Regions from separate parts of the Phaeovulum sp. W22_SRMD_FR3 genome, predicted to be linked through region 2. Evidence: riboswitches for the same ligand, from Rfam matches in the RefSeq annotation. Region 2 holds a riboswitch; the other holds the start of a gene.
What was found. A riboswitch is a leader RNA that binds a small molecule or an ion and turns the genes downstream of it on or off. The one in region 2 is predicted to bind cobalamin.
Positions count from the first base shown of each region.

Region 1: linked by a shared signal. The riboswitch ahead of ACEN2S_RS10615 (ABC transporter substrate-binding protein) and the one ahead of ACEN2S_RS13985 (CbtB domain-containing protein) in region 2 are both predicted to bind cobalamin.

Region 1 is NZ_JBGQOG010000006.1:207,055-221,431, reverse strand. Features, by position in the region: gene ACEN2S_RS10665 (NAD(P)-binding domain-containing protein) at 1-891, opposite strand, end outside; gene ACEN2S_RS10660 (LysR family transcriptional regulator) at 897-1,841, opposite strand; gene ACEN2S_RS10655 (PLP-dependent cysteine synthase family protein) at 2,051-3,178, opposite strand; gene ACEN2S_RS10650 (Rid family detoxifying hydrolase) at 3,180-3,554, opposite strand; gene ACEN2S_RS10645 (peroxidase-related enzyme) at 3,567-4,157, opposite strand; gene ACEN2S_RS10640 (hypothetical protein) at 4,154-4,633, opposite strand; gene ACEN2S_RS10635 (LysR family transcriptional regulator) at 4,761-5,642, shown strand; gene ACEN2S_RS10630 (pseudoazurin) at 5,662-6,096, opposite strand; gene ACEN2S_RS10625 (ABC transporter ATP-binding protein) at 6,109-6,873, opposite strand; gene ACEN2S_RS10620 (FecCD family ABC transporter permease) at 6,870-7,925, opposite strand; gene ACEN2S_RS10615 (ABC transporter substrate-binding protein) at 7,922-8,941, opposite strand; cobalamin riboswitch at 9,163-9,377, opposite strand; gene ACEN2S_RS10610 (GNAT family N-acetyltransferase) at 9,736-10,233, opposite strand; gene ACEN2S_RS10605 (hypothetical protein) at 10,390-11,136, opposite strand; gene ACEN2S_RS10600 (vWA domain-containing protein) at 11,133-13,703, opposite strand; gene ACEN2S_RS10595 (hypothetical protein) at 13,700-14,377, opposite strand, start outside.
Region 2 is NZ_JBGQOG010000010.1:52,148-66,524, forward strand. Features, by position in the region: gene cobW (cobalamin biosynthesis protein CobW) at 1-292, shown strand, start outside; gene cobN (cobaltochelatase subunit CobN) at 292-3,582, shown strand; gene cobG (precorrin-3B synthase) at 3,579-4,769, shown strand; gene ACEN2S_RS13935 (precorrin-8X methylmutase) at 4,759-5,388, shown strand; gene ACEN2S_RS13940 (precorrin-2 C(20)-methyltransferase) at 5,392-6,132, shown strand; gene cobJ (precorrin-3B C(17)-methyltransferase) at 6,129-6,872, shown strand; gene ACEN2S_RS13950 (cobalt-precorrin-6A reductase) at 6,839-7,597, opposite strand; gene cbiE (precorrin-6y C5,15-methyltransferase (decarboxylating) subunit CbiE) at 7,596-8,789, shown strand; gene ACEN2S_RS13960 (cobalamin biosynthesis protein) at 8,780-9,148, shown strand; gene cobM (precorrin-4 C(11)-methyltransferase) at 9,145-9,951, shown strand; gene ACEN2S_RS13970 (cobyrinate a,c-diamide synthase) at 9,959-11,266, shown strand; gene cobA (uroporphyrinogen-III C-methyltransferase) at 11,263-12,009, shown strand; gene ACEN2S_RS13980 (DUF1636 family protein) at 12,006-12,332, shown strand; cobalamin riboswitch at 12,382-12,601, shown strand; gene ACEN2S_RS13985 (CbtB domain-containing protein) at 12,635-12,808, shown strand; gene ACEN2S_RS13990 (CbtA family protein) at 12,824-13,597, shown strand; gene cobF (precorrin-6A synthase (deacetylating)) at 13,798-14,377, shown strand, end outside.

The DNA of each region.
Region 1 (14,377 bases), on a different contig from region 2:
CGGCGGCACCTGTTCGCTGTTCACATAGTCATTGAAGCGGTATTTCCACGCATCGGGCAGCCCGCGCATCCCGTGCACCACGCCCTGCGAGCTGATGCCGGTCATCTTGTTGATCCGCGGCATTTCCCTGCGCCGGATCAGCATATCGACCTGCGCAGCACCCGCCTCCAGCGCGGTGGCGGCATTGTCCATCGCCGAGGCGCCCGCGCCGATCACGATCACCCGCTTGTCCCGCAGCCCGTCAAAATCGATGTCATCCGCGCTATGCGCCCAGAAACGCCGGTCGATCCCCTGCAGGAAGGCGGGCACCGTGCCGCCGCCCAGACCCGAGCGGCCAGTGGCCAGCACCAGATGCCGGCAGTGTTCGACCCGCGTGCCCTGCGGCCCGCGCAGCGTCACCGCGATCCGATCATCTCCCGCATCGCGGATCTCGGTCACCTGCGTGTCATTGACCACCGGCAGCGCCAGAACCCGGCGATACCAGCGCAGATAGTCCATCCACATCCCCTTCGGGATCTTGTCGAGCGCGTCAAAGGCGGCCTCTCCCCATTGTGCCTCATACCAGGCGCGAAAGGTCAGCGCGGGCAGGCCAAGGCAGGGCCCCGCCAGCGTCTTGGGCGAGCGAAGCGTCTGCATCCGCGCGAAGGTTTCCCAAGGCCCCTCAAACCCCATGGGTGCCGCGTCATAAAGCACGACATTATCGACCCCGGTCAGCATCAGCTTGGCCGCCCCCGCCAGCCCGCACATGCCCGCGCCGACAAAGAGCACATCCCAGACGCGGCGTCCGTCATGCCGCATCTCGGGCACCCAGGCTTTGGCGGGCAGCTCCAGCAGGCTCAGATCTTTCGCAAGGCGGGCTTCGAGGGCGGGCAGGCCGGTGGGGATGCTCATATCGGTCACTCTTTGTCTTGCGGGGAGGGGGAGGGCGCGTCCAGACGGCGCACATCGGGCACCAGATCGAACAAGGCGGCCTCGCAATAGTCGAAGAAGGTCGAGGCCTCGCGTGAGGCGGTGGTGCCTTCGGCGGCGAAAAAGCCAAAGGAGAAGGGGATTTGTTCGGTCAGCGCGCGCAGGATCACGCCGCGCGGGGTGGCGCCATAGGCGGTGACCGGCTCGACAATCGCGGTGGCGCCGAGCAGGCGGGTGAATTGCAGCGCCGAAAGCGAGGCATTCGCCCGGATCACCTGCGCCGGATGCAGGCCCGCGTTTTGCAGCGCCTGCTGGATGCGGCCCTGCAGCCGCGTCTGGTCCAGCATGGTGACCAGCGTATCGCCCGCGACATCGGCCAGTGACACCGGCCGCCCTTCGGGAAATTCCGCCGCCCGTGCCTCGGGCAAAGCGGCGACCAGCGGCGCGCTGTAGCGGCGCTGACAGATGATCCCCGGCACATCGAGCGGCAGCGAGGCCAGCCCGATCCGCGCATTGCCGCTCAGAAGATCCTGCGCCACGCCATTCGGGGTGGTCTGCAGCAGCTTGACCTCGGCGGGCCGCTCGGCCTCGGGCCAGCGCGCCACGGCGTAGGGCACCAGCCCCGACCCCAAAGCATAGGTCGCCGAAATCGACAGCGGCGGCTTCAGGCCACTGGCGCGGGCGCGTGTGCGGGCGGGCAGGTCCTGCATCATCACCATCAGGCGCCGCGCCTCGTCTTCAAAGGCAACACCTTCGGCGGTCAGCGAAATGCGCCGCCCGACACGCTCGAACAGCGCGAAACCGATGCTGGCTTCGAGATCTTGCAGGCAGCGCGTGACGGAAGGCTGCGACCGTCCCAAAGCCTCGGCGGCCTGGGTGACAGAGCCGGTCTCGGCGACTTTCAGGAAGATGATGAGGTCTTTGTGATTCATACTCATATTCTTTTTGCATCTAATGTGATGATCAATACAAAAATGACATGAATCAAGTTTTATTATCGCAATTATGAATAATTAAATCTCCATGATGCGATTTTAGGCAGGTTCGGGCGGTGGGATGCCGCAGGCAGCAAAAAGGCCCGTGAAACACGGGCCTTTCCTGAGATGTCGCGCTGGGCGCGCCGGTGGGTTGGTCCGCGGCCTTACGGCAGCACCAGATCGCCGCCCTCCAAAAAGGTCTCCAACGCGCGTTTCCAGGGGGCCAGATCATAGCCTTTCGCATCCAGCCAGGCGTCGTTGTAATAGGTATCGGTATAGCGCGCGCCGCTGTCGCAGATGACCGAGACGAGCGAGCCTTCGCGCCCCGCCTTGCGCATTTCCGAGGCCACCCAGCACAGGCCAAAGAAATTGGTGCCGGTCGAACCGCCCACCCGCCGGAAGATCAGATCCGACAGGATCTGCATCGCGGCGATCGAGGCGGCATCGGGGATGCGGATCATATGGTCGATCACTCTGGGCAGGAACGAGGGCTCCACGCGGGGGCGGCCGATCCCTTCGATGCCCGAGCCTTGCGTGCAGGTCACCTCGCGGTCGCCCGAGCAATAGCTGTCGTAAAACACCGAATGCTCGACATCGACGACACAGAGCCGCGTCGCCAGATTGCGGTAGCGGATGTAGCGCCCGATGGTGGCCGAAGTGCCGCCCGTTCCCGCGCTCATCACCACCCAATCGGGGACGGGATGTGCCTCGCCCTCCATCTGGGCAAAGATGCTCTCGGCGATGTTGTTGTTGCCGCGCCAGTCGGTGGCACGTTCGGCATTGGTGAACTGATCGAGGTAATGGCCGCCGGTTTCCTCGGCAATCGCCTGCGCCGCCGCATAGACCTCCGAGGATTTCTCGACGAAATGGCAGCGCCCGCCGAACCGCTCGATCTCGCGGATCTTCTGCGGCGAGGTCGTGCGCGGCATCACGGCGATGAAGGGCAGGTTAAGCAGCCGGGCGAAATAGGCCTCGGAAACGGCGGTCGAGCCGGATGAGGCCTCGACCAGCGTCGTCGTCTCGCCGATGTGGCCGTTGCAGATCCCATAGAGCACAAGCGACCGCGCGAGGCGGTGTTTCAGCGAACCGGTGGGATGCGTGCTCTCATCTTTCAGATAGATGTCGATGCCGGTCAGCCCGCCGAAGACGGGCTTGATCAGATGGGTGTCGGCAGAGCGGCGCGCATCGCCCTGCAAAAGCGCGATGGCGCGGCGGGCCCAGGCGCGGCCCGCGCAATCGGGCAGCGGCAACAGGGCGCAGCAGGCGGAGGCGGGGGCGGTGAGGTTGGTCATTTCAGCAGGCGATCACAGCTTCAACTTCGACCAGCGCGCCCTTGGGCAGCGCCGAAACCTCATAGCAGGCCCGCGCCGGATAAGGGGCGCTAAAGGCCGCGCCATAGGCTTCGTTGATCTGGGCGAAGGGGCCAAGATCGGTCAGCAGGATCGTGGTCTTGACGGTGCGCGAGATGTCGGTGCCCGCCGCTGTGGCAATCGCCGCGATATTGGCCAGACATTGCGTCATCTGCCCCACGGCATCCTCGGCGGCAAAGGCGCCGGTGGCGGGGTCAATCGGCAGCTGGCCCGAGACGAAGAGCAGATCGCCGATGCGGATCGCCTGCGAATAGGGGCCGATGGCGGCGGGGGCATTCGGGGTGTCGATGGGGGTCATGAGAGCTGTCCTTCAGGTGGAATGGCCGAGGGGGTGCATCAGGCGGTTGGCCCAGCCAAAGATCGCGATGGCATGGATCAGATCAATTATTTCCGTATTGTCCATCCCTGCCGCCTTTAGCGCGGCCAGATGACGGGCCTCCGCGCGGGGCGGGGTGGCGGTCAGCGCCTCGGCAAAATCCATGATCGCGGCATCGCGCGGCGCCAAAAGATCGCGCCGCCCGGCATAAAGCGCCGAGATCACCGCCGCCGAGTCCCGCAGCCGGGAGTGCTGGCGGGCATGCACATTGGCGCAGTATCGGCAGCCATTGACCAGCGAGGCGCCCAGCGCGCCCAGCTCGCGGTCCTCGCGCGGCAGGCCGCCCTCCACATACATGATCGCATTGAACAACAGGGTGCGCGCGACATAGCTGTCGGGGTCATGCGCCAGCGTGCGCACATAGGGCGAGACCTTTTTGGCCGAAGGCGTCACCTGCATCGCTGCCAATTGGCGCGGCGTCGCCTCGTTGATCTCGACCGGGGGCAGATAGGGCGTCCAGGACAGCGGCTTCAGTTTGATCTGCGGGATTTCGGCGGTCTTGGTGCGGGTGTCAGCGGTGGTCATCCGGCGGCCTCCATCAGGGCCAGACCATGCGCGACGCGGATCTGAAAGCAGACATAGGCCAGAAGCTCCGACAGCGCGATGATCTGCGGCACGGTGAACCCCGCTGCTTGCAGCATGGCCAGATCCTGACCGCTGGCCTCTGCGGGCCGCGCCGCGATCATGTCGGCATGCCGCGCGAGCGCCGCGAGGGCCGGGTCGGCCGGGGTCTCGCCCCGGGCCAGCGTGGCCAGATCCGCGCCCTCCGGCACCCGGTAAACCCCGAGAAGGGCGGGGTTTTCCGCGCCCCGCGCCGCGCGGTATGCCACCGCCTGCCGCAGATCCTCCGACAGGCCCAAAGCCTCTTCGGGGCTGAGCACGGCGGCACGGCAGGCCTCGGCCCCGTCAACGAATTCCGGCCGAAAACGGCGCAAGGCGTGGATCGCCCCCTCGGGCGCCAGGCCAGCGGCCCGGTCAATGGCATCCGATTTCCGTGTCAAAAGAACCTCTTGAATTTTTCCCGCCCCAGTGATGGAGACATTCTGTATTCATAAAGCGCATAGTGCCGGGCTGTCTATGCTAAAATCGGATGATTTGGGTTTAATTATGTCAATCAAGAATAGTGATATGCCGGATATGCGCGGCATAGAGGCATTCGTAGCGGTGATGGCCTCGGGTTCGATGACCGCGGCGGCCAAGCGTCTGGGCATCGGGCAGCCGGTGATCACCCGTCTTGTGCGTGATCTTGAGGCGGTGCTGGGCTTTACCCTGTTTGAGCGCAACGGCCCCCGGATCTCGCCCAGCCCGAAAGGCGTGCAGTTTTACGAGGATGCGCAGCGCCTGCTGACCAGCTATGCTCAGGTGGCCGAGCGGGCCGCCAATCTGCGCGAAGAGCGGGTGCAATCGCTGACCCTGGCCGCGACCCCGGCGATGTCGGCGGGGATGGTGCCGCAGATGCTGCGGGCGCTGGGCGCGGAGCTTCCGGGGACAGTGGCCCTGCCGACGATGGATGCCGAGCATCTGGTGCAGGCGCTCTTGCGGGGCGAGGCGGATTATGCCGTCTCGGCGCTGCCTTTGGCGCATGCCGGGCTTGACTGTCTGGCGCAGGCCGAGAGCCATCTGGTGGCGGTGGTGGCCGAAGATCATGCGGGCGAGGTGGTCGCGCTGGACGCGTTCCGCGAGGCGCGGCTTCTGAGCGTCGGCAACAGCTACCGGATCCGCCACCGGATCGACGCGGCCTTTGGCGATCAGGGGATCGTGCCCATCGCCAAACTGACCACCAACAGCTCGCTCAATGCGATGCTGGCGGCGCGGGCGGGCCTTGGCATCGCGCTGGTTGATCCGGTCTCGGCGCGCGGGATCGCGTTGCAGGGCATCCGCATCCTGCCGCTGGCGGTGGCCATTCCTTATGAATGGGGCCTGTTCCGCAGCACACGCCCGGGTCTGGCCGAGCTGGAGACGGCGCTGACCGCCGCCTTCACCGATGTCGCCGCGGCGTTGCAGGGCTGAGCACCGCGCGGAGGGGGCGTTACTCGGGCTGCATCTGCCGCACAATGCCCGTCAGACGGTCGCGGGCCATCGGCGGCAGCGTGGCGGGGACGGTCAGATCCGCCAGCGCCACCGGTGCCACCGCAATCAGCATGACCATCCCCATCGTGTAATGCGGGCTGCATTTGATGCCGTAAAGGCCGGGGGTCTCGAAAGTGATCTCGATCTCCGCGTTGATCGGGGCTTTCACCTGCGCGGCATCCTCGGGCCAGATTTCGGGGATGCTGGCCACATTATGGCTGGGTTGGGTGGCGACAAAGCGGACCTTGTCGCCGGGGTTCAGCTGCAGGAAGGCGGGCTCATAGACCATGCTGCCGCTCTCGCCCCGGGTGAGCATTTTCACCTCATGGGTCGCGGAAGCCGCCGTCGCGGGCAGGATGATCATAAAGGTGATTGCGGAAAGTGCGTTTCGCATCAAAGGTTTCTTTCAATGAAGGGGGTGAAAGCGCATCAGGCGGCTGCCGTCTTGCGGATCAATCAGCGGGCTTGCGCGGACGCCAAAGACCCGGGCCAGCAGCTCAGGGCTCAGTACGTCTGAGGGCGGGCCGAGCGCCACCAGCACCCCCTGATGCAAGACCGCCACCCGGTCACAGCGCATCGCCTGATTGAGGTCATGCAGCGCGATCACGGTGGAGAGGCCGAGGGTGCCGATCAGATCGAGGATCGACATCTGATGGCGGATGTCGAGATGGTTCGTCGGCTCATCCAGCAGTAGGATCTGCGGGTTCTGCGCGAGAGCCCGGGCAATATGCGCGCGCTGCCGCTCGCCCCCCGAGAGGGTCGACCAGTCCCGCGCGGCGAGATGGGTCAGATCGACCCGCGCCAGCGCCCGTGTCACCTCGGCCTCATCCGCGTCAGACCAGGGGCGCAGCGCGTCCAGCCAGGGCGTCCGCCCCAGCGCCACCGCATCGCGCACCGGGATGCGGTCTGTGGTCTCGGCGCTCTGCGCCACCAGCGCGATCTGCCGGGCGATCTCGCGCTGCGGCATGTCCTCCATCGGCCGCCCGTGCAGCGTCAGATGCCCGCGGTCGGGGCGGATCAGCCGCGCCATCAGCCGCAGCAGCGTCGATTTGCCCGAGCCGTTCGGCCCGATCAGCCCCAGCATCTCGCCGGGGGCAAGGGTGAGGCTGACGGCGTCGAGCAGGGTGCGGCCCCGCACCCGGCGTGTCAGATCATGGGCGGAGAGGGTCATCGGCCGGCCCCCGCGCGGATCAGGATGATGGCAAAGGCCGGGGCCCCGACAAGCGCGGTGACCACGCCGATGGGCAGGGTCTGGCCCGGCACCAGCACCCGGGCGATGACATCGGCGGCGATCAGAAACACCATGCCGATCAGCGCCGAGACCGGCACCAGACGCGCATGGGCGCTGCCCACCAGAAACCGCGCGGCATGCGGCACCACCAGCCCGACAAAACCGATGGCGCCGGTGACCGAGACCATCACCGCCGTCGCCGCCGCCGTGGCAAGGATCAGCACCGCCTGCACCCGCCGCACCGGCACGCCCAGCGAGGCGGCGGATTCCGTGCCAAAAGTGAAAGCGTCAAGTGCCCGCACATGCCACAGCGCCGCGCCCAGCACGAGCAGCACCGCCACGAGGGTGAGGCCGACATCCTCCCAGCGCACCCCCGAGAGATTGCCAAGGAGCCAGAACAGGATGCCGCGCGCCTGTTCGGCACTGGCCGAGCGCGCGATGATAAAACTGGTCAACGCATTGAACAGCTGCGACCCGGCAATGCCCGCCAGCACGATCTGTGCCGCCCCGCGTGCCCCCGGCCCGCCGCCCGCCAGCCGCGCCAGCCCGACGACCAGCCCGAAGGCCGCGAGCGCGCCCAAAAGCGCCCCCGCCGACATCGGCAGGAAGGCCGCGCCGAGACCGGTCACCGCCACCAGCACCGCGCCGGTGGAGGCACCCGCCGAAATCCCCAGAAGATAGGGATCGGCCAGCGCGTTGCGCAACAGGGTCTGCAGCACCAGCCCCGAGATCGCGAGGCCCGCGCCGCAGCTCCCGGCCACCAGCGCGCGCGGCAGGCGGTACGACCAGATGATGCCCTGATCGATCGGGTCGATCAGATGGTCCGCGCCCCAGATCTGATTGGCCAGCGCCTGCCAGACCGTGCCGAGCGGGATCGGCGTCTCGCCCAGAGCGGTGCCGATCATCGGGGCCAGCACCACGAGGAGCGGCACCCAGAGCCAGGGCAGGGACCTGCGGCGCTGAGCCACCGCCACCGATGCACAATCGGTCATTGCGTCAGCCCGTCCATGCCCTCGGCCAGCACTTCCAGCCCGTCAATCAGCCGGATGCCGGGGTGCATCGCCTCGGCATCCAGCACAACGATGCGGCCTTCGCGCACCGCCGTCATCTGCCGCGTCACCGGGTCAGACTGCAAAAAGCGCAGCTTTTCCGCGACATCATCGGCGGGAAAGCGGCGGCGGTCCATCCGGGCAATGATCAGCACCGAAGGGTCGGCGCGGGCGATGGTTTCCCAACCCACCGTCGGCCATTCCTCATCCGACGTGACCACATTGCGCAGGCCGAGCCGCGCCAGCATCCAGGCCGGCACCCCCATCCCGCCCGCCATATAGGGGTCAAGTTCCAGATCGGCCGAGGAAAACCAGACCGCCGCCGAGGCATCGGGCAGCGCCATCGCCTGCGCCCGCGCCACGACCGCCGCATCGCGCGCCTGCAGATCGGCGATCAGCGCGGCACCCGCATCCTGCGCATCCATGACCTCAGCCATCTGCGCGATGCTCTTCCACAGGGTGCCGATGTCAAAGGGGGCCAGCCGGGTGCCATCGGCGCCGACCAGATTGTCCTTGCCCTCACAATCGGTGGGCATGACATAGGCCGGGATCCCCAGATCGGCGAATTGCGGACGGGTGCCGACCGCGCCCTGGGCGCCGATCATCCATTCAAACATCGTCGGCACGAAACCGGGGCGCTTGTTCACCACCGCTTCAAAGCTGGGCATGTTGTCGCTGATCCGCGCGACCCGGGCGTTTTGCGCCTCATAGGCGGGCAGCACCGCGTTGAACCAGAGCGCGGTGCCGGCCATGCGGTCCGCCTGTCCCAGCGCATAGAGGATTTCCGTGGTGGATTGCCCGATGGAGACCACATTGTCGGGGCGCGCCGGTATCGTCAGCACATGCCCGCAATTGTCGAGGGTCAGCGGATAGCGGGTCTCGGCGGCCCCGGCGGCGGTGGCCGCGGAGAGGGCCAGAACGGCGGTGATCATGGCCGTCAGCTTGGGGGTGAACCCCATGTTCAGCCCGGTTCCAGGTTTGGTTTTCAGGCCGGTTTTCGGTTCGGTTTTTGGTGCGTTTTTCAGCATCAGAGACGTCCTTCATGAAACGAAGGACGGGGTTGAAGAAGGCGCAACAAGGGTGTCCGGGCAAAAGCCCCGGCACCGCTGCATCTGGCGGTCAGGCTGGATGGATGCCGGTATCGGCACATGCGGTCTTTCTCCGGGGCACCCCGCCCGGTGTGGCTTCGATCATGATGGCAGGTCTCCTGACTCGCGGATCGTGGCCTTCCCCGCCTTCCCGGTGCAGGGCACCAGTGGCATATCGGGGTTGGCTACCGCTCACAGTTGCGGGGGCAGTCGCGGATTCGGCGCCTGATGGCTACTCCTCACCGCATTCCCTTTTCACCCGTTCGGAGCTTTTGCCGACGCGGGAACCATCAGCGTCAGAGATGCCGCCGAACGGCCGTGAAGTCAATCGCCGGTTGCGCGGCAGGACGCTGTTTGGGCGGATTTCGGTTTCCAGGGCTTTGCTGCGGGGGATGCGCTGTTCTGAATTTCCCGTGTTTTACATATGGATAGAATGATCTTCGGCGGTGAAGGATGCCGACCGGGACCACCGTGTGCCTGCAACCCTCGCATCACGGCAGGCGCGCCGCGCCACCGTCATCACCAGCGGCTGCAGCGGCTGCAGCGAGCATGAGGAGCGTGAGGATCACGGGCAGCGCGTGGCATGGCCGGTGATCTGCCCGCGCCCGTCAATTCGCTGCGGCCCGCCTATCCTGCCCGCGCGGGTCATTTGGGCCCCGTGCCCGTCAATAGTGCCGATAGACCAGATCACCGGGGTCGGGCCGTGCCGCCTGCGCGTCCAACCGGGCGCCCAGCCGCAGAGCCAGCGCGGCGGATCTGGCGTTTGCAGCGTCCATATAGCTGACCAGCGTGGCGAGATGCCGGCCCTCTTTCGCCCAGTCGCGCAGCGCCGATGCGGCCTCGCAGGCATAGCCATGCCCCTCCGCCTCTGGATAGAGGAACCAGCCAAGCTCATGTTCGGGAAAAAGGGGGCCGGTGTTGATGCCGACCTGCCCGAGGCAGTGGCCGCTTGCCCGGTCCTCGATCATCAGCGCCCCGAGGCCAAAGAGGCTCCATTGCGCGTGATCGCTGCAAAACATCCCCCAGGCGGCCGTGGGGGAGAAGGGCCCCCCCATATGCAGCGCGCGGTCCGAGGCCATCAGCGCATGGTAGGCAGGCCAGTCCCCGGCCTGCATCGGGCGCAGGATCAGCCTGGCGGTGGTCAGGGTTGGTATCGCGTCCATCGCATCCTGTGCTGCAGCGGGCTGGTGTCACACCATCCCACAATGCCGCCGCGCGCTGCAAGAGCCGCAACCGGGGACAGGGGCTGCCTCTGCCGACCCGCGCCACCCGCCCCGCGCCCTGTGCCCCCCCCTGTGCCACCTCAGGCCCGCGTCGCCTCAGGCCCCGCTGCGTTTGAACTGATAGGTGGAATCGACGCGGCAATCGGCCATGCCCAACATGGCGAGGGCGGCGGCATTGGCGCCCGAACCGGCCCCGACGCGCAGGTGAAAACGGGCGACCGCACTGTCTTCATCCACCAGCGATGAGGTCAGCGTGCCTGAGACACTCAGCATGTCATTCTGCACGGGCGCCACCAGTTTCCCCTGAAACATCGTCGGCCCGATCTCGGTCCAGTTCACCACCTGATCCGAGGGGTTCATGTTCAGCTGCGCCGGGTGAAACACCCCGCCCCAGGCGATGCGGCGGGCGAAAACCATGCCGCTGACCATGCCGGGCAGGGTCTGCGCCAGACCCTCCGGGCAACCCGCGATCTTCGTAGTGCGCACCTTGCCCGTCCAGGTGCCGTCGCGCGGCACCACCGGGGCGAAAACCTCCAGATCACAGCGCCCGTCGCCGCCCATGGCGCTGTCAATGTCCTCAAGGCTTTGCGCGCTCCAGAAATAGCTGTCGGCATAAGAGACCACGACCCAGTCGCGCGCCCCCTCGGGCGGCGCGGTGCCGATCAGCGCGCTCACCTCATCGGTGGTCATCGGGCTCAGCGTGCAGCGGCAGCCGCCGTCGCGGCAGTCTGCATAGACCGCCTTGCCGCCGGTGCCGAGGTTGGCTTCGGCGCGGGCAGGTGCCGCGAGCGGGACAGAGAGGCCGAGCGCGGCGATGACAGGCAGGAATGCAATGCGGGTCATTGGGTGTCCTTTGCAAGGCCGGGGGCCAGAAACTCTCGCAGATCAAGGCCTTCGGGTGCGGTGATCGCGATGCCCTGAAGGCTGCGCATCACCTCGGCCAGATCAGGGCCGGTGCCGGAGGCGGTTGCGGCCGATGGTGTCGCGGTGGGTGTCGTCGTGGCGGCGGCATCCTCAGCCCGTGCGGCGCCCAACGTGCTGCGCAACAGGGCGAGGGCGGCAGGGTCGGTGCCGGTCACCGCGCAGAGCAGGCCGACCGATACCGCCTCGCAGGGCCCGAGGCTGGCAGCCCATTGCCGCGGGTTCAGCGCCATCTGCACCGCCAGCGGCGTTCCGGTGTAGAATTCCGCGCTGGGCTGGGTGGCCGCGACCCCGGCAGCGGTTTCCATCCCATAGCCGGCACCGGAAGCCCAACCGGGCAGAAGGTGGTAGCGCAGCCCCGCCGCGGCATCGGTGACATAGCAGGCAGGCTCTGCAACGCAGCGCGCCAGGCCCTCGGCGCCATCGGGCAGGGCAAAGGCGCTGCGGTCCGCCGCCACGGTGCGGGGCAGGGTGATCGCCGCGGGGCCGTCCGGCGCCACCGAGATCACCGCGACATAGAGCGGGCCCTGGCCTCCCTCGGCCTGACCCTCGATCAGCCAGCGGCCGGGATCCAGCCGGGTGTCCCAGGCCTCGGCGGCAAAATCGCCGCTGCCGAGCATCAGGCTGTCCTGCCCCCCCGCCGGGGTGGCCTGCCAGCGGATGCGCATGCCCACATATTCCCCCGAGATCTTCAGGGCGACCGGATCACCCGGCTGTGCGGCGCCAGCCCCGGGCGCATCGGGCCCCGCCGGGCTTTGCGCCGGATCATAGGGGATCACGAAATGGTTCTCGGCCCCCGCCACCACGGTGATCCGCCCGGTGAAGACCTGATCGCCCGCCTCGCCGCGCACGTCATAGACGCCGGGCAGAAAGCTGGCCGCCACCGGGGCCGAGACGCGGTCGTTCAGCGCCCAGGCCTCGGGCGGCAGCGGGTTGGCGACATCCGTGGCGGGCACCGCCGACCATTGGACCGAGAGCTCCAGCCCCCCCTGATCCGCTTCAATCGTCACCGGCACCGGGCCGCCGGGCGTTGTGGCGGCGGGCATATCCGCCGCCACGGTCAAGGGCGCGCGGGCCAGCACATCCTCGGACTGGAAATGATAGATCAACTCATAGGTTCCGGGCGTCTCGGGCGCGGTCAGGCTGGCGGGGGTGCCGTCTTCCACATCGGCCGAGGCCAGCGCCCCGGCCTCGCCCGGGGCGCGGATCTCGATCCGGTCGCCCGCCGCGCGGGGGCCGGTCCAGCCGATGTAGAGATCTGCGCCCGGCGCCGCGCTGGCGGGGCCAGAGAGGCTCGCGGGGGCCAGCACCGGTGTACTGCCCGCGGGCAGCACGGTGATCGGCCGGGTGATCAGCACCTGCGCATCGTTGAATTTGTAGGTGAATTCGTAGTTGCCCGCGGTGTCGGGCATCCGCAGCACCACCGGATTGCCGCTGGCGACATAGGCATAATCGACATAGCTGTCGTCGCCCGCCAGACGCAGCTGGATATTGTCATAGACCGCGTTCGGTCCGTTCCAGCCGATCGGGACCAACTGCCCCACCGCGGCCTGATCGGGCGCCATCAGCGCCAAAGGCCCTTCGATGACGGTGATCGGCCGCGTGGCGACAATGCTGTGATCCTGATGCTTGTAGCGCAGCTCATAGATCCCCGGCGTGCCCGGCATCTGCAGCGAGACCGGATTGCCCTCGGAGACATAGGCATATTCGAGATAGCTGTCATCCACCGGCGCGACGATCTCGATCGTGTCCAAATCCTCCTGCGGTCCGGTCCAGCCCACCTGCACCATGGTGCCAATGGCGGCCTCATCCGGCGCGGTCAGCCGGGCTTCGGGCAGGGGGGCGGCGGCGGTTTCGGGCGGGGCGGCCGGCGTGGTGACGGTGGCGGTCAGCGCCTCGGCAAGGCCCGCCGCATCGCCGGCCTGAATGTACTTGCCCCCGGTTTCCGCCGCGAGGCAGGAGACCTGCGCGCCCTCGGCTGCGGTCAGGCCAAAGCCGATGACATGGGCGGTAAAGTTCAGCCCGCCGGCCTCCAGCTCGCGCCCGAGCGCGCAGGGATCGGCGGCGCAGGTCTCCAACCCGTCGGTGACGAGCACGACAGTCGCGGCCTCTTCGCCATAGCGCAGGGCTTCGGCGGCCTGGCGCACGGCCTCGGACAGGGGCGTTTTGCCAAGGAATTTCATCGCGTTGACATCAGCGGCAATCGTGGGGGCGGTGCCCGCGGCGGGCGGCACCATCAGCTCGATATCGCCACAATCACCCTTGCGCCGATGACCATAGGCCATCAGCCCCAACGCCTGCCCGGCGGGAATTCCGGCGAGGACCGTCGCCACCGTGTCGCGGGCAATCTCAAGTTTCGGGCGGCCGTCGATCTGCCCCCACATCGAGCCGGAACCATCCATCACGATGATCGTGCGCGGGGTTTCGGCGGCCAAGGGCGTCGCCAGAAGGGTGAGGGCGGTCACGAAGACGCCAATCCAGGGTTTCATGCGGCATCTCCGGTGTTGGAAGAGGAAGTGGACCCGCGCCCCGTCCAGGACATTGCGCGGGTGCCGAGGGTCTTGAAACGCTCAGAAACCCCGTCCAGCTTGCGTTGCCACTCTGGATTGGGGCTCTGGCCCTCGGAAACGGTGAAAAACGCCTGCAAAAGGCAGGCAATGGCGAAAGGTTCGATCAGGGCGGCCTTCACCGCCCAGGCAAAAAGCACCGCAAAAACCAGACTGGCGGCCGAGGCCTGACCGGGCAGGAACCAGACCAGCGCCGCCGCGGGCGCCAGCATCAGCACAAACACCACCACTGACAGCAGCCAGATCAGCGCGGTGATCCAGGCGGCGCTGATCAGCAGGGGCCGGGCGTTTTGCGCGTAAAGCACCAGTGCCGTGCGCGCGGCGGCATAGGGGTTTTCGGCGCGGGTGCGCAGGACATGCGCCAGCATCACCTCATCCATCAGGCCGACGGCCACTTTCAGATAGGCGCGCACCAGCGCCATCACCCGCTCCAGCCCGGGAATCGGCAGGATGCTGAACAGCCCCTGCAAGAGGCCGGTCACCGCGCCGATCACCCCTTTGACCAGCTGATCAAGGCCGAACAGCAGGCTCGCCTGACCAAAACGCGCGGTCACAATGGCGCGGGCATAGGCGATCTGCCCTTGCCCCTCGGGCAG
Region 2 (14,377 bases):
CGACTCGGTGGTGATTGAACTCCCCGAACAGGACAGTGTTGAGGCTTTGGTGGCCGCAATCACCCGTCTGGCGGAAGAGCAGGACATCCTGCGCGTCAAAGGCTATGTGGCGATCACCGGCAAACCGATGCGCCTTTTGGTGCAGGCGGTGGGGTCGCGCATCCGCACGCAGTTTGACCGGCCCTGGGGCACGGAGGCGCGCGCCTCGCGCCTCGTCGTCATTGCCGAGCATCATGACGTTGATCCGGCTGCGATCCGCGCCGTCCTGATCCCGGAGGTCGCTGTCGCCTGATGCATGTCGTCTTTCGCGAAAGTCACGGGCTGGAGGAATCCGACACCCCGATCGATCTGGGCCAAAGCCCGGCCGATCTGGTGGTTCTGTCCTATTCCGACAGTGACCTCGGGGCTTTCGCGGCAGGCTGGCAACGGGGACGGGAGCGCCTGCCGACCCTGCGGCTGGCGAACCTTGTGGCGCTGCGGCATCCGCTCTCGGTTGACACCTATGTCGAGCAGACCTTGCACGGCGCGCGCGGTATCCTCGTGCGGCTGATCGGCGGCGAGGCCTATTGGCCCTATGGCCTCTCGAGCCTGCAGGATCTGGCGCGGCGGCGCGGGATTGCTTTGGCGGTGCTGCCGGGCGACGGGCGGCCTGATGCGCGGCTCGATGCGCTCTCGACCCTGCCGGTTTCGACCCTGCGCCAGCTCTCCAGCCTCTGTGAGGCGGGCGGCGCGGTGGCGGCGCAGGCAGCATTGGCGCAGCTCGCACTGGCGGCGGGGCTCTATGCCGGGCCGGTGATGGGCGCCAAATCGGTGCCGGACTTTGGCTTTTATGACCCGGATGCCGGGGTACTGACCGCCCTGCCCCCGGCGTCCGCGCGCGCGCCCGAGGTTCTGGTGACCTTTTACCGCAGCTATCTGACCGCCGCCGATACCGGCCCGGTGGATGCGCTGATCCGGGCGCTCCGGGCGCGGGGCTTTGCCGCCCATGGCGCCTTTGCCCCCTCGCTGAAATCCCCCGCTGCGGCCCAGTGGCTGCGCGGGCATCTGGCGGCGCACCCGCCCGCCGCCATCCTCAACGCCACCGCCTTTTCGGCGCAGGGACCGGATGGCAGCTCGCCTTTGGATGCCGCCGGATGTCCGGTGTTCCAGCTCGCCCTCTCCACCGCACGGCGGCGCGATTGGGCGGGGTCCGAGCGCGGACTCTCGCCCGCCGATCTCGCCATGCATGTGGTGCTGCCCGAGGTGGACGGGCGGCTTTTCGCCGGGGTGGTCAGCTTCAAATCCCCCGGCGCGCGCGACCCCGATCTGCAATATTCCCGCTTTGCCCATCGCGCCGACCCCCTGCGGATTGAGGCTGTGGCCGAGCGTGTCGCCGCCTGGATCCGCCTCGCGCGTACCCCGGCGCGGGAACGGCAACTGGCCCTCATCCTCTCCACCTATCCCGGCAAGGCGCATCAGCTGGCCCATGCCGTGGGTCTCGATGCGCTGGCCTCCGCCGAGGCCGTGCTCGGCGATCTGGCCGGGGCGGGCTATGCTACCGAAAGTGGCAGCGATCTTGGCAAAGCGCTGGGGGACGAAACCCTGAGCTGGCCGCTGGCGGACTATTCGGCCGCGCTGGCCACCCTGCCCGAAGACCTGCGCACCCGGCTGGCTGAGGCTTGGGGGCCCGCCGAAACCGACCCGATGGTCCGCGACGGTGCCTTCCGCTTTCCCGCTTTGCGGCGCGGCGCGGTGCTGCTGGCGCTGCAACCCGAGCGCGGCGATGTGGCGGCGCGCGAGGATGACTACCATGACCTGTCACGCACCCCCCGGCACGCCTATGTGGCCTTCTACCTCTGGCTGCGGTCGCAGGGGCTGCATGCGCTGATCCATATGGGCGCGCATGGCACGCTGGAATGGCTGCCCGGCAAATCGGTGGCCCTCTCGGAGGCCTGCTGGCCCGAGGCGCTTCTGGGGCCGCTGCCGGTGATTTATCCCTTCATCGTCAATGACCCGGGCGAGGCGGCGCAGGCCAAACGCCGGATCGGCGCGGTGACGCTGGGCCATCTGCCACCGCCACAGGTGGCAAGCTCGGTGCCCGAAGGCCTGAGCCATCTTGAGCGCCTGCTGGACGAATATTCCACCGCCGAAGGCCTCGACCCCGCCCGCCGCGACCGGCTGATCGGCGATATCCGCGGCGAGGCGCAGGCGGCGGGGGTTGAGGAGGATCTGGGCATCCCGCAGGGCGCCAGCGCCGCCGAAGCCCTGACCCGCATCGACCGTTTCGTCTGCGACATCAAGGAAAGCCAGTTCGGCGAGGGGCTGCACATCTATGGCCGGGGTGCTTGCGGTGCCGAGGAGCGCGCAGGCCTCCTGGCGGCGTTGGGCGGCGCACGGGTGACGGCGGGGCCGTCGGGCTCGCCCTATCGCGGCCGCTCGGATGTGCTGCCGACCGGGCGCAACCTTTTCACCACTGATCCGCGCGCCGTGCCCTCGCGCGCCGCCCATGCGCAGGGGGTGAAGCTGGCCGAAGAGCTCTTGCGCCGCCATTTGCAGGATCAGGGCGACTGGCCGAAGGGGTTGGTCATTGACCTCTGGGGGTCAGCGACGATGCGGACGGCGGGCGAGGAATTCGCCATGGCGCTGCATCTTGCGGGCCTTGCACCGCGCTGGGACGAGGGCTCGGCCCGGGTGTCGGGCTTTGAGGTGATCCCGCTGGCCCTGCTCGGGCGGCCACGGATTGACGTGACCTTGCGGGTTTCGGGCCTTTTCCGCGATGTCTTTCCCGGACTCGCGCAGATGTTCGAGGCCGCCGCCGCCGCGCTGGCCGAGCGCGAGGAGGCGCCCGGCGACAATCCCTACCGCACGGCCAGCCCCCGGGTATTTGGCCCGAAACCGGGGCTCTACGGTCTGGGGATGAACGAAGCGCTGGAGGATTACAGCGCCGAAGGGCGGGCGGCGGCGGGCGAGGCCTGGTTGCAGGGATCGTCCTGGGCCATTGACGCGCAGGGGGGCACCAGCCCCGAGCGCGCGGCGCTGGAGGCGCGGGTGCGGGCGGCGGATGCTTTCGTGCATGTGCAGGACCTGACCGAAACCGATGTGCTGGTCGCCTCGGATTACGCGGCACATGAGGCGGGCTTTGCGGCGGCCTCTGCCACGCTGGGCGGGCAGGCGGCGCTTTACCACATGGATGCCACGCGGCCCGATGACCCGCGCGCGCGGACCCTGGGCGAAGAGATTGCCCGGGTGGTGCGCGCCCGCGCCGCGCAGCCGCGCTGGGCCGAGGGCATGATGGCGCATGGTTTTCGCGGCGGCGCCGAGATTGCCGCGACGCTCGACCATATGGCGAGTTTCGCGCATCTGGCAGGCGTCGTGCCCGCGCATCTCTTTGACCTTTATCACGACGCCACTTTGGGCCGCGAGGATGTCGTGGATTTCCTCGCGCGCGAGAATCCGGGCGCTTTGGCGGCCATGCAGGAAAAGTTCCGGCAATTGGCGACGGCGGGGCTCTGGCAGACCCGCCGCAACTCGATCCGCGCCGCGTTGGAGGCTCCGGCAGCGGCATCTGCACGGGCCCCGGCACAAGCGGAGGGCGGGGCATGAGCGATCCGGTCATTCAGGGCTGGTGCCCCGGCGCGCTGCGGCCGATGGCATCGGGCGATGGGCTGGTGGTGCGGGTGCGCCCGCATGGCGGCCGGTTGACGACCGCGCAGGCGAGCGCCATCGCGGCGGCGTCGGCAGAGCATGGCAATGGGCTGATCGACCTTTCGGCCCGTGGCAATGTTCAGCTGCGCGGCGTGCGGGCCGAGACGCATGAAGCCCTCATCGCCGATCTGCGCGCGGTGGGGCTGATTGACGCCGATCTGGCGCAAGAGACCCGGCGCAACATCCTGGTGACCCCGCTCTGGAGCCCCGGCGACGGGGTTCAGGAACTCGCCGCCGCGCTGGAGGCTGCGCTGGCCGAAGCCCCGGAGCTGCCGGGGAAATTCGGCTTTGCCATCGACATCGGCCCCGCGCCGGTGCTGCAGGACTGCGCTGCCGACATCCGGCTGGAGCGAAGCGCGGAGGGCGGTCTGATCCTGCGGGCCGACGGCATGGCGCTGGGCTGCCCGGTGGGTCTGGCCGATGCGGCCCATGAGGCGGTGCGGCTGGCGCGCTGGTTCGTGCAGAGCGGCGGTGTGACGGAGGGGCGCGGCCGCATGGCGGCGCTGATCAGAGGGGGGGCACGCCCGGCGGGCGTGCAGGCGGGGGGCCGGCCCCCCGCTTCCCCCCGCTCCGTGCCCGGCCCCGGCCTGACAGCATGGGGGGCGTTGATCGGCTTTGAGTTCGGGCAGCTGACCGCGGGCACTTTGGCGGCACTTGCGCCGCTCGGACCCGCGCTGCGGGTCACGCCCTGGCGGATGCTCTTGATTGAAGGGCTGACCAACTTGCCGCGTCTGGCCGGGCTGATCACCGACCCCGATGATCCGCTGCGCCGGGTGGTCGCCTGCACCGGCGCCCCCGGCTGCCCGCAGGCGCGGGGCAGCACCCGCCCGCTCGCCCGCGCGCTGGCCGCGCATCTCGCCACCGGGCCCGCGCTCTTGCCAGAGGGTGCCTTGCTGCATGTCTCGGGCTGTGCGAAAGGCTGCGCCCATCCCGGCCCCGCCGCGCTGACCCTGACCGCCACCGCGACGGGCTATGACCTGATCCGCCACGGCACCGCCCGTGATCCCGCCACCCGGCCCGGCCTGTCCGCTGCCGCCCTGACCGCCACCCCTGATCTCTTCCTGAAGGCCCCCGATGCCCCATAGCTACGAAAAAGACGGCGCCACGATCTATCGCCAGAGCTTTGCCACCATCCGGGCCGAGGCGGATCTCGCGCGCTTCACCCCCGAGGAAGAGGTGGTCGCCGTGCGCATGATCCATGCGGCGGGCATGGTCGGGCTGGAGGCGCATGTGGCCTTCACCCCCGGCATGGCCATCGCCGCCCGGACGGCACTGGAAGCGGGCGCGCCGATCCTGTGCGATGTGCGCATGGTCTCCGAAGGGATCACCCGCTCGCGCCTGCCCGCCGACAACCAGATTCTCTGCACCTTGCAGGACCCGCGGGTCCCGGCTTTGGCGCGCGAGATGGAGAACACCCGCTCGGCGGCGGCGCTGGAGCTGTGGCGGCCGCATCTGGCGGGGGCGGTGGTGGCGATCGGCAATGCGCCGACCGCGCTTTTTCACCTCCTGAACATGCTGGAGGACCCCGCCTGCCCGCGCCCTGCCGCGATCATCGGCTGTCCGGTCGGTTTCATCGGTGCGGCGGAATCCAAAGCCGCCTTGATGGAGGCAGCGCCGGTGCCCTCCATGGCCGTGCTGGGGCGCTTGGGCGGATCGGCAATCACGGTGGCGGCGGTCAATGCGCTCGCCTGCCGCAAGGAGTAGCGCATGGGCAAACTGATCTGCACCGGCCTTGGCCCCGGCGACCCGGATCTGATGTCGGTCCGCTCCGACCGCGCAATCCGCGCCGCGCGCCACATCGCCTATTTCCGCAAGGCGGGCCGGGCGGGTCAGGCGCGCCGCATCGTCGAGGGGATGCTGGCCGCCAAAGTCACCGAACATGCTATGGAATATCCGGTCACGACCGAACTCCCCTTTGACAGCCCGGCCTATATCGACGCGTTGGCCCGGTTTTACGATGACTGGGCCGAACGTCTGGCCGCGCAACTCGCCACCGACGATGTGGTGGTGATCTGCGAGGGCGATCCGTTCTTCTACGGCAGTTTCATGCATCTCTACACCCGTCTGCTGGGCCGGGTGGAGATCGAGGTGATCCCCGGCATCACCGGCATGTCGGGCTGCTGGACCGCCACCGGCACGCCGATCACCTGGGGTGATGATGTGATGACGGTGCTGATGGGCACGCTGCCCGAAGAAGATCTGATCCGCCACATGACGGCGGCGGATGCTTTGGTCATCATGAAAACCGGGCGCAATCTGCCAAAAGTCCGCCGCGCGCTGGCCGCCGCCGGGCGGCTCGGGGCCGCCTGGCTGGTCGAGCGCGGGACGATGCCCGGGCAAAAGGTACAGCCTCTGGCCGAGGCACCCGAGGCGGAATGCCCCTATTTCGCCATCGTGCTGGTGCACGGACAGGGCCGCCGCCCGGAACTGGCCGAGGCGGCAGAATGAGTGGCAGGCTGACCATCGCGGGCCTCGGCCCCGGCGCCGAAGATCTGGTAACGCCGGAAGTGCGCGCGGCCCTCGCCACGGCCACCGATATCGTGGGCTACATCCCCTATGTCGCGCGGATCGCGCCGCGCCCCGGCCTGACGCTGCACCCCAGCGACAACCGGGTGGAACTGGACCGCTCGCGCCACGCGCTGGAGATGGCGGCGGCGGGGCGGCAGGTGGTGGTGGTGTCCTCCGGCGATCCCGGGGTGTTCGCCATGGCCTCAGCGGTGTTCGAGGCGGTGGAGGCAGCGCCGGAATACCTCAGTCTCGACATCCGCGTTTTGCCCGGCATCACCGCGATGCTGGCGGCGGCGGCGGCGGCGGGCGCGCCCTTGGGGCATGATTTCTGCTGCATCAACCTCTCGGACAATCTGAAACCCTGGGAGCTGGTGGAGCATCGCCTGCGGCTGGCTGCACAGGCCGATTTCGCGATGGCCTTTTACAACCCGCGCTCGAAATCCCGCCCGCATCAATTCGCCCGCGCGCTGGAGATATTGCGCGCTGAATGCGGGAGCGCGCGGCTGATCACCTTTGCCCGCGCGGTCACCACGCCGGAGCAGGCGATCCGGACGGTGACGCTTGGGGAAGCCACGCCCGAAATGGCGGATATGCGGACGGTGGTCCTCGTCGGCAATGCGGCCACGAAGCGGCTGGGGCCTTGGGTCTACACCCCGCGCAGCGCAGGCGGCGTGGTATGAGCCAGCCAGTGCAGCACCGCATCCCCTGTTTCGGCGGTGGCCCGCGCGGGCAACGCCGGGCGGTCGATCAGCAGCACCGGCAGGCCCAGCGCCCGCGCGGCATCCAGCTTGGCCCGCGCGCCAACGCCCCCCGCATTCTTCGCCACGATGCGTTGAATCCGGTGCCCGCGCAGCAGGGCCAGATCTTCTTCCAGCGTGAAGGGACCGCTGGCGATCACCGCCTCGGCCTGCGGCAGGGGCAAGGGCCCCTCGGGGGCATCGACGAGGCGCAAAAGGTAATGGTGCTGCGGCTGGCCCGCGAAATCGGCCAGATGCATGCGGCCGATGGCCAGAAACACCCGCTCTGCCTCGACAGGCAGCGCGGCAGCGGCGGCGGGAATGTCGGGCACATGGGTCCAATCATCGCCCTCGCCCGCAGCCCAGGGCGCGCGCTCAAGTGCGATCAGCGGCACGCCCGTCTCGGCGCAGGCGGCAATCGCGTTGCGGCTCATCCCGGCGGCAAAAGGATGGGTGGCGTCAATCACATGGCTGATCCCTTCGGCCCGCAGATAGGCCACAAGGCCCGCCACGCCGCCAAAGCCCCCCACCCGCGTCAGCAGGGGCTGGGCGCGCGGTGCACCGGTACGGCCGGCGTAGGAAAACACCGCCTCAATCCCGGCTTCGGCGAGGGCGCGGGCCATCAGGCTGGCTTCGGTGGTGCCGCCGAGCAGAAGGGCGCGCGTCATGGCTGATCCTTGGGTTCACATCATTGGTCTCGGCGAAGATGGCCTTGAAGGGCTGACACCTGCAAGCCGTGCCGCACTGGAGGCGGCGGAAATCGTCTTTGGCGGGCCACGGCATCTCGATCTCGTGGGGCTCGGCAGCTCCGGGCGCGGTCAGCCCTGGCCGGTGCCGTTTTCCGTGGCCCCGGTGCTGGCGGCGCGCGGCAAGCGCGTGGCGGTGCTCGCCTCGGGCGATCCGTTCTGGCATGGCGCGGGCGGCAGCCTGACCCGGCATCTGGCCCCCGGTGAGTGGATCGCGCATCCCGCGCCCTCCTGCTTCAGCCTCGCCGCCGCGCGGCTGGGCTGGAAGCTGGAAGACACGCTCTGCCTCGGCCTGCATGCCGCGCCGCTGACCCGGTTGCGCCCGCATCTGGCGCCGGGCCAACGGCTGCTCTGCACGCTCCGCGATGGGGCGGCGGCGGGCGAACTGGCGGATTGGCTGTCAGGGGCTGGCTGGGGCGAGAGTGCCCTGTGGGTGATGGAGGCCCTGGGCGGCCCGCGCGCGCGGATCACCGAAACCACGGCGGACAGATTTGCGCTGACAGCCCTCGCGGCGCCGGTGCTGGTGGCGATAGAGCCTGCGGGCGGCGTGGCCCTGCCGCGCACAGCGGGCCTGCCGGATGCGCTGTTCGCGCAGGACGGGCAGATCACCAAGGCCCCCGTGCGGGCGCTGACGCTGGCGGCCCTCGCCCCACGCCCGGGCGCGCATCTGTGGGATCTGGGCGCGGGCTCCGGCTCGGTCTCGGTCGAATGGTGTCTGGCGGGCGGGACGGCTTCCGCAGTGGAAACCCGGCCGGACCGGGTGCCGAACATCCGGGCGAATGCGCTGAATTTCGGTGTCGATCACCGGCTGGCGGTGCATGAGGGCGCCAGCCTTGAGCGGGTGGCACAGCTGCCGCAACCGCAGGCGGTGTTCATTGGCGGCGGCGGCGACGCGGCGCTCCTCGCCGCCGTCTGGGCGGCCTTGCCAAATGGCGGGCGCCTCGTCATCAATGCGGTGACGCTGGAAACCGAAGCGCTGGTGCTGGCCGCCCATGCTGACTGGGGCGGCAGCTTGCTCAGGATTGATCTGGCGCAGGCAGCACCTCTCGGGCGGATGCGCGGCTGGACCCCCGCGCGCCCCCTGGTGCAATGGAGTGTGACCAAATGCGCATAGCCGGTTTCGGATTTCGCGGTGAAGCCAGCCTCGCCTCGCTGAAAGCGGCGTTGGAGGCGGCGGGCGGCGCCAAGGGGCTGACGGCCCTGGCCACCGCCGAGGCCAAAGCCCACGCGCCGGTCATTCAGGCCCTGGCCGAAGAGCTGGGGCTGGAGCTGCATGCGATTCCGCGCAGCGCATTGGAGAAACAAGACACTGCCACCTGGTCGGCGCGGGTTTCGGGGCGGTTCGGCACCGGATCTTTGGCCGAAGCCGCCGCGCTGGCCGCCGCCGGTCCCGGCGCACGGCTGACCGGGCCGCGCCGGGTGTCGGCTGACGGCATGGCCACCGCCGCCATCGCAACAGGAGAAAACGGATGACCGTGCATTTCATTGGCGCCGGTCCAGGTGCCGCCGATCTGATTACGCTCCGCGGCCGCGATCTGATCGCCGCCTGCCCGGTCTGCCTTTATGCCGGATCGCTGGTGCCCGAGGCGCTGCTCGCGCATTGCCCGCCCGGCGCGCGCATCGTGAACACCGCCCCGATGAGCCTTGACCAGATCATCGCCGAAATCGCCGAGGCGCATGCAGCAGGCCAAGATGTCGCGCGGCTGCATTCGGGCGACCTCTCGGTCTGGTCGGCGATGGGCGAGCAGCTGCGCCGTCTGCGCGCGCTGGACATTCCCTATGATGTGACGCCGGGCGTGCCCTCCTTCGCCGCCGCCGCCGCCACGCTGGCCGCCGAGCTGACGCTGCCCGGTGTGGCGCAATCGGTGGTGCTGACCCGCACCTCGGGCCGCGCGAGTGCCATGCCCGAGGGCGAGACGCTCGCGAATTTCGCCCGGACGGGGGCCACGTTGGCGATTCACCTTTCGGTACATGTACTGGACAAGGTGATCGCTGACCTCACGCCGCATTACGGTGCCGATTGCCCGGTGGCGGTGGTCTGGCGCGCCAGCTGGCCCGATGAGCGGGTGGTGCGCGCCACCCTCGCCACGCTGGAAACCGCGATTGGCGCCGAAATGGAGCGCACCGCGCTGATCCTCGTGGGGCGGGCGATCGGGGCCGAGGAATTCGGCGAAAGCCGCCTTTATGCCGGGGATTACGACCGCCGCTTCCGCCCGACGGGCACTGAGCCGCGTTTCCCCGGAACGGGTCCGGCCTCGGCCGAGCCGCAGGCGTGATCCGAAGGTGACCCCGGGCCTGTTGATCTCTGCCCCCGCGTCGGGCACCGGCAAGACCACGCTGACGCTGGGCCTTCTGGCCGCGTTGCGGGCGCAGGGGGTTTGCGTGCAGCCCTTCAAGAACGGGCCGGATTACATCGACCCCGCCTTTCACGCGGCGGCCTCGGGGCGGGCTTCGGTCAATCTCGATGGCTGGGCGATGGGCAAGGCGATGCTCGCCGGGCTGATCCATGCCGGGGCGGATGCCGATCTGGTGATCGCCGAAGGCTCGATGGGGCTTTTTGACGGCGTGGCGGTGCCGGGGGCCCATGGCACCGGGGCGAGTGCCGATCTCGCGGCGCTGACCGGCTGGCCGGTGGTGCTGGTGCTCGATGTCTCGGGGCAGGCGCAATCGGCGGGCGCGGTGGCGCTGGGTTTTGCCCGAATGCGGCCCGAGGTGCAGATTGCCGGCGTGGTGGCCAACCGTGTCGCCTCGCCCCGGCATGAAGCGATGGTGCGCGAGGGGCTGGCGGCGGCAGGCATCGCCTGCCTCGGCTGCCTGCCGCGCAACCCGGAGATTGAGCTGCCCGAGCGGCATCTGGGCCTTGTGCAGGCCGAGGAAAACCCCGATCTGGCGCGGATTCTGGATGCGGCGGGCGCCTTTGTCGCCCGGCATCTGGACCTGAACGCCATCCGCGCCGCCGCCGGGCCGACCCGGCTGCCGCTCACCCCGCCGCTGCCGATCACCCCGCCGGGGCAACGGATTGCGCTGGCGCGGGATGCGGCATTTTCCTTTGTCTATCCGCATCAGCTGCAGGGCTGGCGCGCGGCGGGGGCCGAGATCCTGCCCTTCTCGCCGCTGGCCGATGAGGGCCCGGACACCGCCGCCGATTGCTGCTGGCTGCCCGGCGGCTACCCCGAGCTGCATGCGGGCGTTCTGGCCGCCGCTACGAAATTTCGGGCAGGCCTCTGCGCCTTTGCCGAAACGCGCCCGGTGCATGGCGAGTGCGGCGGCTATATGGCGATGGGCGCGGGGCTGGTGGCCGCCGATGGCAGCCGCCATGAAATGGCGGGCCTTCTGGGCCTCGAGACCTCCTTTGCCAAACGCCGGATGCATCTGGGCTATCGCCGCGCCAACCTCACCGCCCCGATGCCGGGCCAGCCCGCAGGCGCGCGGCTGATGGGGCATGAGTTTCACTATGCCAGCATTCTGGCGCAACCCGATGCCGCGCTGGCCGAAGTAACCGATGCCACGGGGGCGGCGGTGGCCGAGACCGGCTCGCGTCGCGGGCGGGCCAGCGGCACCTTCTTTCACCTGATCGCCGAGGCCCTATGACCGACCCGACCCCCCAAGGCTTCGTCTCCTTTGTCTCCTCCGGTCCGGGCGACCCTGAACTGTTGACGCTGAAGGCCGCCGCCCGTCTGGCTGCCGCCGATGCTGTGCTGTTCGATGACCTCTCCGCCGGGCCGATCCTTGGCCATGCCCGCGCCGGGGCCGACCTTGTGGGGGTGGGCAAACGCGCGGGCCGCCCCTCGCCCAAGCAAGATCACGTCAGCCGCCTCTTGGTGGATTACGCGCGCACCGGCGCGAAAGTGGTGCGGCTGAAATCCGGCGATTCCGGCGTGTTCGGACGGCTGGAGGAAGAAATCGTCGCGCTGCGCGAAGCCGGGATCGGCTATGAGATCATCCCCGGCGTCACCGCAGCCTCGGCTGCGGCAGCGGCGGCAGGCATTCCGCTGACCCGGCGGCTGACCGCGCGGCGGGTGCAATATGTCACCGGCCATGATGTCTCGGGCGCGCTGCCCGAGGGGCTGAACTGGCCTGCCCTGGCCGATCCGCAGGCGACCACCATCGTCTATATGGCGCGGCGCACCTTTGCGACGCTGGCCGCTGGGCTGATCGCCCAGGGCCTGCCACCCGAGACCCCGGCGCTGATGGCCGAGAATGTCTCGACGCCTGCGCAAAAGCTGCGCCCCTCCACCGTGGGCGCGCTGCCCGCGCTGATCGCCGGGGACGCTGGCGACGGACCAACGCTGATCCTCTATGGCCCGCTGGCGCTGGAGCTGATGGGGGCATGAGCGGCCACCGCGTCCATGTCTGCACCAGCTGCGCCGCGGGGCAATCGGGGCTCTTGCCCGCGCTGGAGGCGGCCTTGGCGGCCGAGGGGCTGCCGCTCCGCGTGGCAGGGATCGACTGCATGTCCGGCTGCACCCGCCCGTCAACCGTGGCGTTTCGGGCCGAGGGCAAGACCGCCTATCTCTTTGGCGATCTGACGGCGGCGGATCTGCCCGACCTTCTGCGATTCGCCCGCGCCTATCTGGCGGCAGCCGATGGCACCTTTGCCGATGCCCGCGCCTTTGGCGATCTGCGGCTGAAGGCGCTGGCACGCATTCCCGGTTAGATCAGCCTCCAGAGCGCCGCAAACAGGCTTGACCGGCGGGCGGGCTTGCTGGCAAATGAACAGGCATGGTTTCCACCAAAGGCGCAAAGCGTCTGGAATGAAACGGGAATGGGGAAAGGGCGGACCGAAGACGGCGCCCCAAGCCCCAACCGCCCCCGCGACTGTATGCGGCGAGCAGGCCTCGATGATGCCACTGGCGCCACGCCGGGAAGGCCGAGGTTCTGCACCGACCCGCGAGTCAGGAGACCGGCCATGCGCGGAGAAACCATGAGGCCGTCGGGTGTGACGGCAAGGAGATGAGAATGAATACGCTGAACACGACGAAAACCGCTGCCACCTCGACCACGCTGATCTCGGCGGTTTTCGTGGCCCTTCTGGGGGCAACGCTGGTCTTTATCGCGGGCCATGCGCAATCGGCGACCCTGCATGACGCGGCGCATGACACGCGCCACGCGGTCGGCTTTCCCTGCCACTAAGCCCAACCTGAATTCATGATCCAACGCATGTTGGCCAGCGCGTTGTTCGCTGGTTGTGCGGCGGGGCTGCTTGCGGCCCTGCTGCATTTCGCGTTCATCCAGCCGCTTTTGCTGCAGGGTGAGCAATATGAATCAGGTGAGCTGGTGCATTATCAAGGCGTTGCCACGGGTGAGGCCGGGGCGCACAGCCATGATCACGCCGCGCTGCCGGAGGCTCAGGCGGATGCCGGGCACGACCACGCCGCGCATGAGCATTCCCATGAGGAGGGAGGCGAGGTTTCGACCCTGCAGCGCAACAGCCTGACCGTGCTCTTTACCGGTACCACCTACATCGCCTATGCGCTGTTGATGGTGGCGGGTTTTGGACTGGCCGAGCATTTCGGCCATCGTGTCGGCCCGGCACAGGGCATCCTCTGGGGGCTGGCGGGCTTTGTGGCGCTGCAACTCGCCCCGGCAATGGGGCTGGCCCCTGAACTGCCGGGCACCCCGGCGGCCGATTTGACCGACCGGCAAATCTGGTGGCTGGGCACCGTCCTTGCCAGCCTCATCGCCGCAGCCCTCTTTGGCTTTGGCAAAGGGCCGCTGAGCTGGGTCGTTGCCGCGCTCGTGCTGGCGCTGCCGCATGTGATCGGCGCGCCGCATCTGGAGAGCTATGCCGGTGTCGCCCCGCCCGAACTGGCCGGGGAGTTTTCGGCCCGCGCCCTTGGCGTGGCGCTGATGGCCTGGCTCACCCTGGGCGCGCTCGCCTCCCGCTTCTGGAACGCGCGCGCGTTGCAGGCGCTCGGCTAATCCCTGATTCCGGGGGAGAGGGGGCGCTGCCCCCACCGCCTGCGGCGGCTCCCCCGGGATATTTTGAACGAAGCAAATGCCAGATCTTGCTTCGTTCAAAATATCCCCGCCGGAGGCATCCGACCCTGCCAGAGGCGGTCACTCCGGCTTGTGCGCCCCGTATGGATCGGCGATGGTCAGGCCGCGCAAAGGACAGGCAGATGATTGAACTGATTTTGGTGGGTATCGGTACCGGCAATCCCGATCATTTGACCCGCAGCGCGGTGACGGCGCTGAACCGGGCCGATCTGATCCTGATCCCGCGCAAAGGGCCGGACAAGGATGATCTGGCCGGTTTGCGCCGGGATATCTGCGCCGAAGTGGTGACCAACCCCGCAACCCGTTTGGTGGAGTTTGACCTGCCGGTCCGGGACCCCACCACTCCGGACTACCGGCGTCGGGTGGATGACTGGCATGATGCGATTGCCGCCGCCTGGGCGCGCGAGATTGCCGCGCATCTGGGGGATACGGGCCGGGTGGCGCTGTTGGTCTGGGGCGATCCTGCGCTGTATGACAGCACATTGCGGATTGCCGGGCGTTTGACCCCTGCCCCGAAGATCACCGTTATTCCCGGCATCACCTCGATCCAGACGCTGTGTGCCGCGCATGCGATCCCGCTGAACGAGATCGGCGCGCCGTTTCTGGTGACCACCGGGCGCCGGTTGCGCGATCATGGTTGGCCCGAGGGGGTGGACACGCTGGTGGTGATGCTGGATGGCGATTGCGCGTTCCAGACGCTGC